Regions from separate parts of the Exiguobacterium sp. UBA7533 genome, predicted to be linked through region 1. Evidence: predicted binding sites of a transcription regulator. Region 1 holds the regulator's gene; the other holds the start of a gene.

The links. Region 1 encodes Rex, which represses fermentation and respiration genes when NADH is low (regulators of the CRP and FNR family bind a similar motif). Its sites were predicted from a motif close to TTGTGAAATATTTCACAA; they were not measured.
Region 2: the regulator Rex is predicted to act here: its motif matches at 2,205-2,222, upstream of B2U10_RS12100 (formate/nitrite transporter family protein).

Annotation. Positions count from the first base shown of each region.
Region 1 is NZ_DLMP01000018.1:183,134-187,493, forward strand. Features, by position in the region: gene B2U10_RS15425 (S8 family serine peptidase) at 1-209, opposite strand, end outside; tRNA gene B2U10_RS15430 (tRNA-Ala) at 432-507, opposite strand; gene tatC (twin-arginine translocase subunit TatC) at 612-1,391, opposite strand; gene B2U10_RS15440 (twin-arginine translocase TatA/TatE family subunit) at 1,399-1,596, opposite strand; gene B2U10_RS15445 (redox-sensing transcriptional repressor Rex) at 1,596-2,255, opposite strand; gene B2U10_RS15450 (ATP-binding cassette domain-containing protein) at 2,423-4,324, shown strand; gene B2U10_RS15455 (hypothetical protein) at 4,324-4,360, shown strand, end outside.
Region 2 is NZ_DLMP01000011.1:112,126-116,485, forward strand. Features, by position in the region: gene B2U10_RS12090 (aminopeptidase) at 1-794, opposite strand, end outside; gene B2U10_RS12095 (YkvA family protein) at 893-1,312, shown strand; gene B2U10_RS12100 (formate/nitrite transporter family protein) at 1,348-2,184, opposite strand; gene B2U10_RS12105 (hypothetical protein) at 2,368-2,970, opposite strand; gene B2U10_RS12110 (YitT family protein) at 3,107-3,973, shown strand; gene B2U10_RS12115 (CHASE3 domain-containing protein) at 4,175-4,360, shown strand, end outside.

The DNA.
Region 1 (4,360 bases):
ATTTGAATCGCCGGTTTTTGTTCCATCTCAATGACGACTCGGACTTTATCCGATTGTTTGTAGTTCTTTTCTTGCCCCGATTTCTTCAGTGAGAGCGCCTGCGGTTTTTGACCCGTCTCTTTGTCTTGCGAGGACAGTGCACCTTGCGCACTGACTAGATTGGAAGACGTCATTAAGACGGCTGCCATAAGTGCAATCTTCTTCTTCATGCGTTCGTTTCCCCTTTTCTGTAAAACCATAGTAGTAATACTAATAAAACAGTTTAAAGAAAATTCTGTATTTTTAGTTTAATGAAGTTAATGGAAATAAACAATTTATATTTGTCTATTTTTTTAATTTATTTCTTTTTGGTGACATTTTATATTTGGAAGGAATTTAACTGGGAACATAAAAAAACTCCTCGAGCACTCGAGGAGTTGAACGTATGCACTTGGTGGAGACTATCGGGATCGAACCGACGACCTTTTGGCTGCCAGCCAAACGCTCTCCCAGCTGAGCTAAGCCCCCATGAATTATCTTTAGTATACGCATCGCTAACTGCTTTATCAATATAAACATAACGCTTTCATAAAAAAGAATTCCTCCCGAAATTGCTGGAAGGAATTCACGATTCATTTATTCAATTCACGCATCAAATCCGCCTGTCGTTCAAGCTCTGCCTGTTGCTCGAGGATCAAGACCTTTTTATACGTCCGCGCAGAAATCAAGATACTGATTTCATAGAGAACGAACAACGGCACTGAGATCATCAAGTGTGACGTCACGTCCGGCGGTGCGATCAATGCCGCAACGACGAACAGCGCGAAATACGCATATTTCCGATTCTTTCGCATGAAATATGGCGTCACAAGACCAAGACGTGTCAGGAACATCGTCACGACCGGCAATTGGAAGAGAAGACCAAACGGCATCGTCAACCGGATCAAGAAACTGAAGTAGTTTTCGACCCCGATGACTTGCTCGATCCCCAATTCTTTCCCGAGATCCGTTGAGACTTCGAGCAAGAAAGGAAGCAACCAGAAATACGAGAAGGCTACACCAGCCAAAAATAGAAAGAAGATGACTGGAATATATGTCAGTGTTGCTTTTTGTTCCTTTTCATAAAGCCCTGGTCGGACGAATGCCCACAGTTGATACATCCAGAACGGTGACGCTAAAATCAGCGCGATGATGAACGCAAGATTCAAATACAACATTAAAGGATCGGCGACGTTGAAGGCATTTAATCCGATACCGAGCTCTTTTAAGTCCGCTTGCAGAAAACGGACGAGCGGTCGGACGAGCGGAAATGCGACAGCGAACAGGACGACGACGATGAGGAGCGACCAGACAATCCGCTTACGCAGTTCGTCTAGGTGCGACGTCATGCTTTGTTCTTGATCAACCGTCATGATTCAATCACTTCTCTTTCGGTTCGTCCTTTTTATCGTCGTCCATGATGCCGTTCGTGGCATTCTTGAACTCTTTCAATGTTTGACCGGCAGCACGACCGAATTCCGGTAACTTCTTCGGTCCGAAGATGATCAACGCGACGACAGCAATTAATCCGATACTCGCAGGTCCGATACCTAACGTGAGCGGGATAAGGTTTTCCATTATGATTTCACTCCTTCAGCTGATTGCGAATAATGCTTCATGAAATAAACTAACGACTGCAACTCGATCGATAAATCGATGTGATGAACCCGAACGCTCGCTGGCACGTTCAACCGTGCAGGCGTGAAGTTCAGAATGCCTGTCACACCATACTCGACTAACTCATCCGCTACTGACTGTGCGAACTGGGATGGAACCGTCAAGATGGCGACATCGACCTGATTCGCTTCGATTTGTTCTTTCATGTCCGAAACATGATAGATTGGAACGTCATGCGTCGTTGTTCCGACCTTCTCTTCGTCCGCATCAAACGCAACGACTATCCGAGTACTATTATTCTTTAAAAAGTTATAATTTGCAAACGCTGTTCCGAGATGACCGACCCCGATCAAGGCGACATTCGTCACCTCATCTTGATTCAAGGTTTTCCGGAAAAACGTTAAGAGATGTTGAACGTTATATCCATACCCCTTCTTCCCTAGCGCCCCAAAGTAGGAAAAATCGCGACGAATCGTTGCTGAATCAACCTTCACCGCCTCGCTTAACTCAGCAGAAGAGACGCGGAGCTTACCTGAATTGTATAAACTTTGGATGAAACGATAATATAGCGGCAACCGTTTTGCTGTCGCTTGTGGAATTTTTGTGTCTGGTCCATTCATCCTGCAGTTCCCCCTTCGGCCACATCCATCGTGGCACCCAAATCTTTGCAAAAAGCTTTCTACTCTCCTTGATTGTAAACCACTTCACATAGAGTCACAAATAATATATTCCGCAGGACCTCGCGCTTTTGTTCGTGATAGACTAAAGGGTGGAAGGATGGATGGAAATGATACTCTTACAAGTCAACCAACTCTCGAAATCATTCGGCGTCGAGCCGATTTTAGAAAATATCAAACTAGAAGTACAGGAGCGCGACCGAATTGCGCTCGTCGGTCGAAATGGTGCCGGTAAATCAACCTTGCTCAAAATCATCGCTGGTGAACTCAGTCATGACTCGGGCGATATCATGAAAGGTAAAGATGTCAAAATCGGCTATCTCGCGCAAGACAGTGGTCTCGAATCGAATGAGACGATCTGGAACGAGATGCTGACCGTCTTTGAACATCTGCAAGAACAAGAACGGACACTGCGCCGAATGGAAATCGAGATGGGCATGGAGCACATCTTGAACGACCCGGTCGCTTACGATCGACTTCTGAAGACGTACGATCAAGCGCAACATGACTTCTCAGAAGCAGGTGGTTATCAGTTTGAAGCGAATATTCGCTCCGTCCTGCACGGCATGCGCTTTTATCCAGACGATTACTCACGCCGGATCCAGACATTGTCCGGGGGTCAACGGACACGGCTCGCCTTAGCGAAGATGCTCCTGCAAGCACCAGAGCTTCTCATTCTCGATGAGCCGACGAACCACCTGGATATCGATACGCTCGCTTGGCTTGAAAGTTACCTCGGTGGTTATCGTGGTGCCGTTCTGATCGTCTCGCACGATCGGTACTTCCTCGATCAAGTCGTCAATGTCGTCTATGAGCTCTCACGTAATGTCTGTCGTAAGTTCACGGGGAACTATACGAAGTACCTGGAGCAAAAAGCGGCATTGTACGATCAAGAAATGAAACAGTTCGAACAGCAGCAAGAAGAAATCGCAAAGATGCAGGACTTCATTCAACGAAACATCGCTCGGGCGACGACGACAAAGCGTGCTCAAAGCGTTCGAAAACGGCTCGAGAAGGTCGACCGGCTCGATCGACCAGATGGAGATGAACGCAGTACGGTCCTCTCCTTCCCAATCGAAAAACAGAGCGGGAATGACGTTCTTCAAGTCAATCAACTGGCGATCGGTTACGAAGAAGCTGTCTCAAAAGACATCACGTTCCGCTTGCAACGCGGCGAATCACTGGCACTCGTCGGACCGAACGGAATCGGGAAGTCGACGCTCTTAAAAGTCCTCGTCGGTCGTTTACGTCCTCTCTTCGGTGATTTCCGTTTCGGCACCGGCGTCTCGATCGGGTATTACGATCAAGAGCAAGCGGAACTCAATGACCGGAACCGTGTCATCGATGAGATTTGGAACGAATGGCCACTGATGCGCGAACAAGAAGTCCGTTCTGTGCTCGGACAATTCCTGTTCAGCGGCGACGATGTCTTCAAAATCGTTCATGAATTGTCTGGTGGCGAACGCGGACGTCTCGCGCTCGCAAAACTGAAACTCCGGAAGACGAACGTCCTCATCCTTGACGAGCCAACGAACCACTTGGATCTGGATTCGAAGATGGTCCTTGAGAACGCTCTCGTCGACTATGAAGGTACGCTACTCTTCGTCTCCCATGACCGCTACTTCATCGATCGGATCGCGACACGCGTCATCGAGATGAGTGAAGCTGGTGTGACAGAATACCTCGGCGATTATTCGTACTACACAGAGAAGAAGGCCGAACAAGAAGAAATCGCTCGCCTTGAAGCCGAAGAGGCAAAAGCTGCAAAAGTCACGGCATCGAAGACGATCGACAAAGAAGCACAGAAAGAAGAAAAAAAACGCCGTCAGCAAATCGAACAACTCGAACAAGATATTGAACGGCTCGAACAGCGTTCAGCGGAAATCGAACAGTTGCTTTGCGAACCGGAAGTCTTTAATGATATTCCAAAAGCGACAGCGTTATCTGCGGAACGGGACCAGATCGATGTCGATCTACTCGAATTGATGGAACGATGGGAGAACCAACACTGATGCGGACGAAAAGCTTTTTCATTAACTTGATTCAAG
Region 2 (4,360 bases), on a different contig from region 1:
TTCGTACTCGAGACATGACCGTTAACACCTGTCTTCTTCGGTAATGTGAACACTTCTTCAGTCGGCAGATTCGCGATAAAATCAACACCATCTGCATTCGGACCACCGCCACCTAACCAAACGTGACGTTCTGGTAATTCAATTGATAACTCTGTTCCTGGCGCTTTATAATGCAATGTTTTGTATTTCTTCTCTGTCAGGAATTTCGCTTTTGAACGCAGATTATGATCATGATCCGCCCATGCAGCAACCGGATCCGCTTGATCAGCACGTGTTGCCTTCAAAATAGCTGCCCACAGTTCCTCAATCGATTCCTCTGCATCAGGGAATACTTTCTTCGCCCAGCTTTCAGAAGGTGCTGCTACGACACACCAGCTGACATTGTCACTCATGACGAACTTTCGCCAATTGGCGAGAGCAATACCAGCTGCTTTATTCGCACGCGCGATTCGACTTGAATCAACACCATTTAATAAATCTGGATCTTCGCTGACGACCGATAAGAATGCTGTTTTTTCTTCTGCAAGCTGATCGTAACGTGCTTTTAACCAATCCGGGAATGTATCAAACGAGTCTTCTGGTGCATCAAAATAACGGATTTTCGTCATCTCATCATCTGACCATTGTACATATACTTGCGTAGCACCTACTTCATATGCTACACGTGTGATTTCGCGAACAAGTGGTAAGTTCTCGATTCCCGCTCGCACCTCAAGTTGTTGTCCTGGCTGTAGATTGATCCCGGTACGCACTGCTAAAGACGCGTACTGTTGTAATTCTGCTTGTGTCGGCATTATGTAATCCCCTTTCTTGTATCTTTATTTTCACGAAATAGTTGCAATTTTGCAAGAAATAAGGCGAAACTAGAAAGAGAAGAGAAGGAGGCATCATCATGGAATTCACACCCGGAGATTTTAAATCAGCTTATACGTATTTTCACCGACAGGCACTCGATCTCGTCGGTGATGAAAAAGCACAACAAGAATTGTTGATTCGAGCAGAAATCGGACTCGCACATCTGACACAAGATATCGCGTCTACGGAAAGTTCTGATATCGAACGCGAGGCAGAACTCGTCCTTTATTTCCAATTAAAACAACTACTCGAAATGCTTCGTGCCCTCTATCAGAAAAAATTCGAGATGCATGCGGAGCAAGAACAATTATTGCTAACGGCAGTTCTGTACTTTACGTCTCCTGTTGACGCCTTACCGGACGATAACGTCCTCGGACTCTTTGATGACGCACAAATCGTCGAGACGATTTACGAAGAACTCGCCGCAGATGTTGATCGCTTTCAACATATGGAATGAATGAAAAAGCAGCTGTCGCGACAGCTGCTTTTTCATTATGCATTTTGTTTAGAAGCGATATGAACCGGTGCCGTAGATTGACGTGATTCATCTATTTCTAGTTTTTCTTTATTCAACCACGTATAAATCATTCCCATGAAGACTGCTCCACCGATGATATTCCCAGCTAAAGCCGGTAAAAGATTGTGCATGGCTCCTGCAAACGTAATCGTATCCGGATGTGGCACGATTAATGCGATAGAGAACAATGCCATATTTGCGATGACATGATCAAATCCTGATGCGAAGAAGACTGCGACAAGTACCATCATCATCATGATTTGCGCTAACTCATTCTTCATGTTCTTCGGAATGAAAATTGCTAAACAGACCATCCAGTTACAGAAGATTGCCCGAGTAAAGATTTCCCACGTCGAATGATGAATTTTTGTTTCCGATACAGCAAACAACCAATTGTTCATTCCAAGTTCCTGTAAGATACCTGTTTGAGAGAAGAGTAGTGCGAATGCTAATCCTCCAAGACCATTTCCGATCAGACAAATCAACCAGACTTTCATCGTATCCATCTTCGTTGTATAGCCGCGCATCGTTGCCGTCGTGAAATACATCGTATTCCCTGTAAACAGTTCTGCACCGCCATAAACGATCAAGACGAGTGCCACTCCGAACGTCAATCCACCGACAAGTGTCGCGACAGGTGATTCTGCCATATACAGCCCATTAATTGCTTTTAAGGTAAAAATTATTGCAAATCCAATGAATATCCCCGCTAACATGGCACGAACTAAGTATTCGAGAGGACGCAGTTGTAGCATACGTGTCGACTTGATTGCTTTATTCCGTAATCCTTCTAATGCTTCTACCTCGTTCATTGTAGAAACCTCTCTTTCTTTTGTTCAACACTTCACAATGTTTATTCATTTATTATGATACTTCCATCTTAAGAGATGTTCAAGTCTTGAATCGACCTGTTTTATCGTTTTCATAAAAGAACGAGATGTAAACGATATCATTGTGTCGAGATTGTGAAAAATGCCTTTTCTTGCTTTATACAATTAATTAGTTTGAATTGAAAATCCTGATGCGAAACGCTCGAAAAAGGTTTGTCGTCTGGAGGCATCAAGCACATATCCATCGATGACGACACGATTAAAACGTCCAGACGATGACGTAGCGCGTTCGATGTCAGATGGTGTATAGATATCGAACGCGCTACGATCTATCTTAAAATCAGCTTTCGAATAGGGATCGGTATAGTGAATTTCAAGATTGGTCAAGTCAGGAATCGTCGAAAATAAAACGAGCGTATGATGCATAAGTACTTTTGATAAGCGAGCGTTCAAGAAATCCTGATTCATTTGTAATGTACCAGTATCGGTCCCGATCCAAGCACGCCGTTCTTTGCCTGTGACGTCATAAGCGAGCCGTAACGACTCTCCTTCGACATCTACCTGTTTTAATTCTGATGAAAACGGGAGTTGTTCAGCTAATTGGCGAACAGCTACCGTATTCATCATGGAAGCACCGACTTGTCTCGCTACGAGATCACCATCATGCCAAATAGATCGTTGGTTTTCTTCGTCTGGTTGTTGAAAAAGACGAATCCCCACCAATACGCCTAAACAAATACAGCCTATAATCAAGAATGTTTTCTTCATTTTCATCACCTTCCTAAAAAAACTTACCCTTTTTCATCTTTTTTCATAAGAAGGGTTGAAATTTTATGCATATGGGCGTACTCTTGCAGGCAGATACTCACAGAAGGAGGAGCATGAGGTCACTCATCATAATGCCATGACTACAACACACCCACAGAAAAAGAGAGTTGAAAAAATCAGTTTTTTAATCATAGGTACGTTGCTGTATTCCCTGTACATCAGCTTACTACTATCTCCAAATGATATCGGATCAGGTGGTATCATGGGGATCACGCTTGTCATTCAAGAGCTTTTCCACACTCCAATCGGATTAACCCAATTGCTCTTAAACATTCCCCTTTTCCTTTTAGGTTTCCGTTTCTTACGAAAGCGATTCATGTTCTTATCTGGCATCATTGTGGTTGCCTCTTCTTTTTTAATCGACTGGATTCCGACTCAGATCGTTCCCGAGTCGTTGAATGATCCGCTTGTTGCCTCCATCTTTGCCGGTCTAGTCTCTGGTCTTGCAATGGCATTGATTTTCTTTGGTGGCGCATCGACAGGTGGACTCGATATTCTTGGAAAGTTTTTCTTTGCTCGTTTTCATAATTGGCCACTTCCTCGCATATTTCTGATGCAAGATCTTGTCATCTATATCTTGGTATGGTGGGTCTTCGATTTGAAACACGTTATGTATGCTCTTATCATGAGCTTCGTTCGCGCCAAAGCTCTTCAAACGGTTTACAGTTTTTATTCCGCTTCTAAGCAATGTATCATTATTTGCGAAAAGGCGGATGAAATAAATGAAGTCATCACAAAAGAACTTGGTCGTGGTGTGACGATCCTTGATGCACGGGGAGGATACTCCAACCGAACGAAGAAAATGGTCTATGTCGTCGTTCAAAATAATGAAATCGTTCGTTTGCAAGAAATCGTTTCTTCTGTCGAACCTAACGCGTTCGTTACGTTCTCAGAAATCCATACTGTTTTTGGGAATTATAAGGAACATTCGTATTCGTTTTAAACTCAAGCGCAGCCTAGCTGTGCTTTTTCTATTTCGTTTACTTTAAAACAGCTTCTCGTATTGCACCAGCTTTCCTGCTTTTTTATTAGGAATACTGATTTTTTTACTTTCTTCTCCCTATTCAAAAAATGGACAGGCTTCACTTTTTTTGCGATAGTAGTTAAGCTTATGACATGTCTATTTATTTAAAGGAATGATTGCATGCACTCACTTTGGCGTCAGCGTATTCTGCTGATCCTTTTGATCAGTTTATTCGCTTCTATCCCAATCATTTACGCCCTATCCGGTTATCGGACGATTGCAACGATAACAGAGCAAATGAAGGATCATGACATACCGTTAATCAATCAAGTGGACCAGTTGGTTGAACATAACCGAGATCGTGCC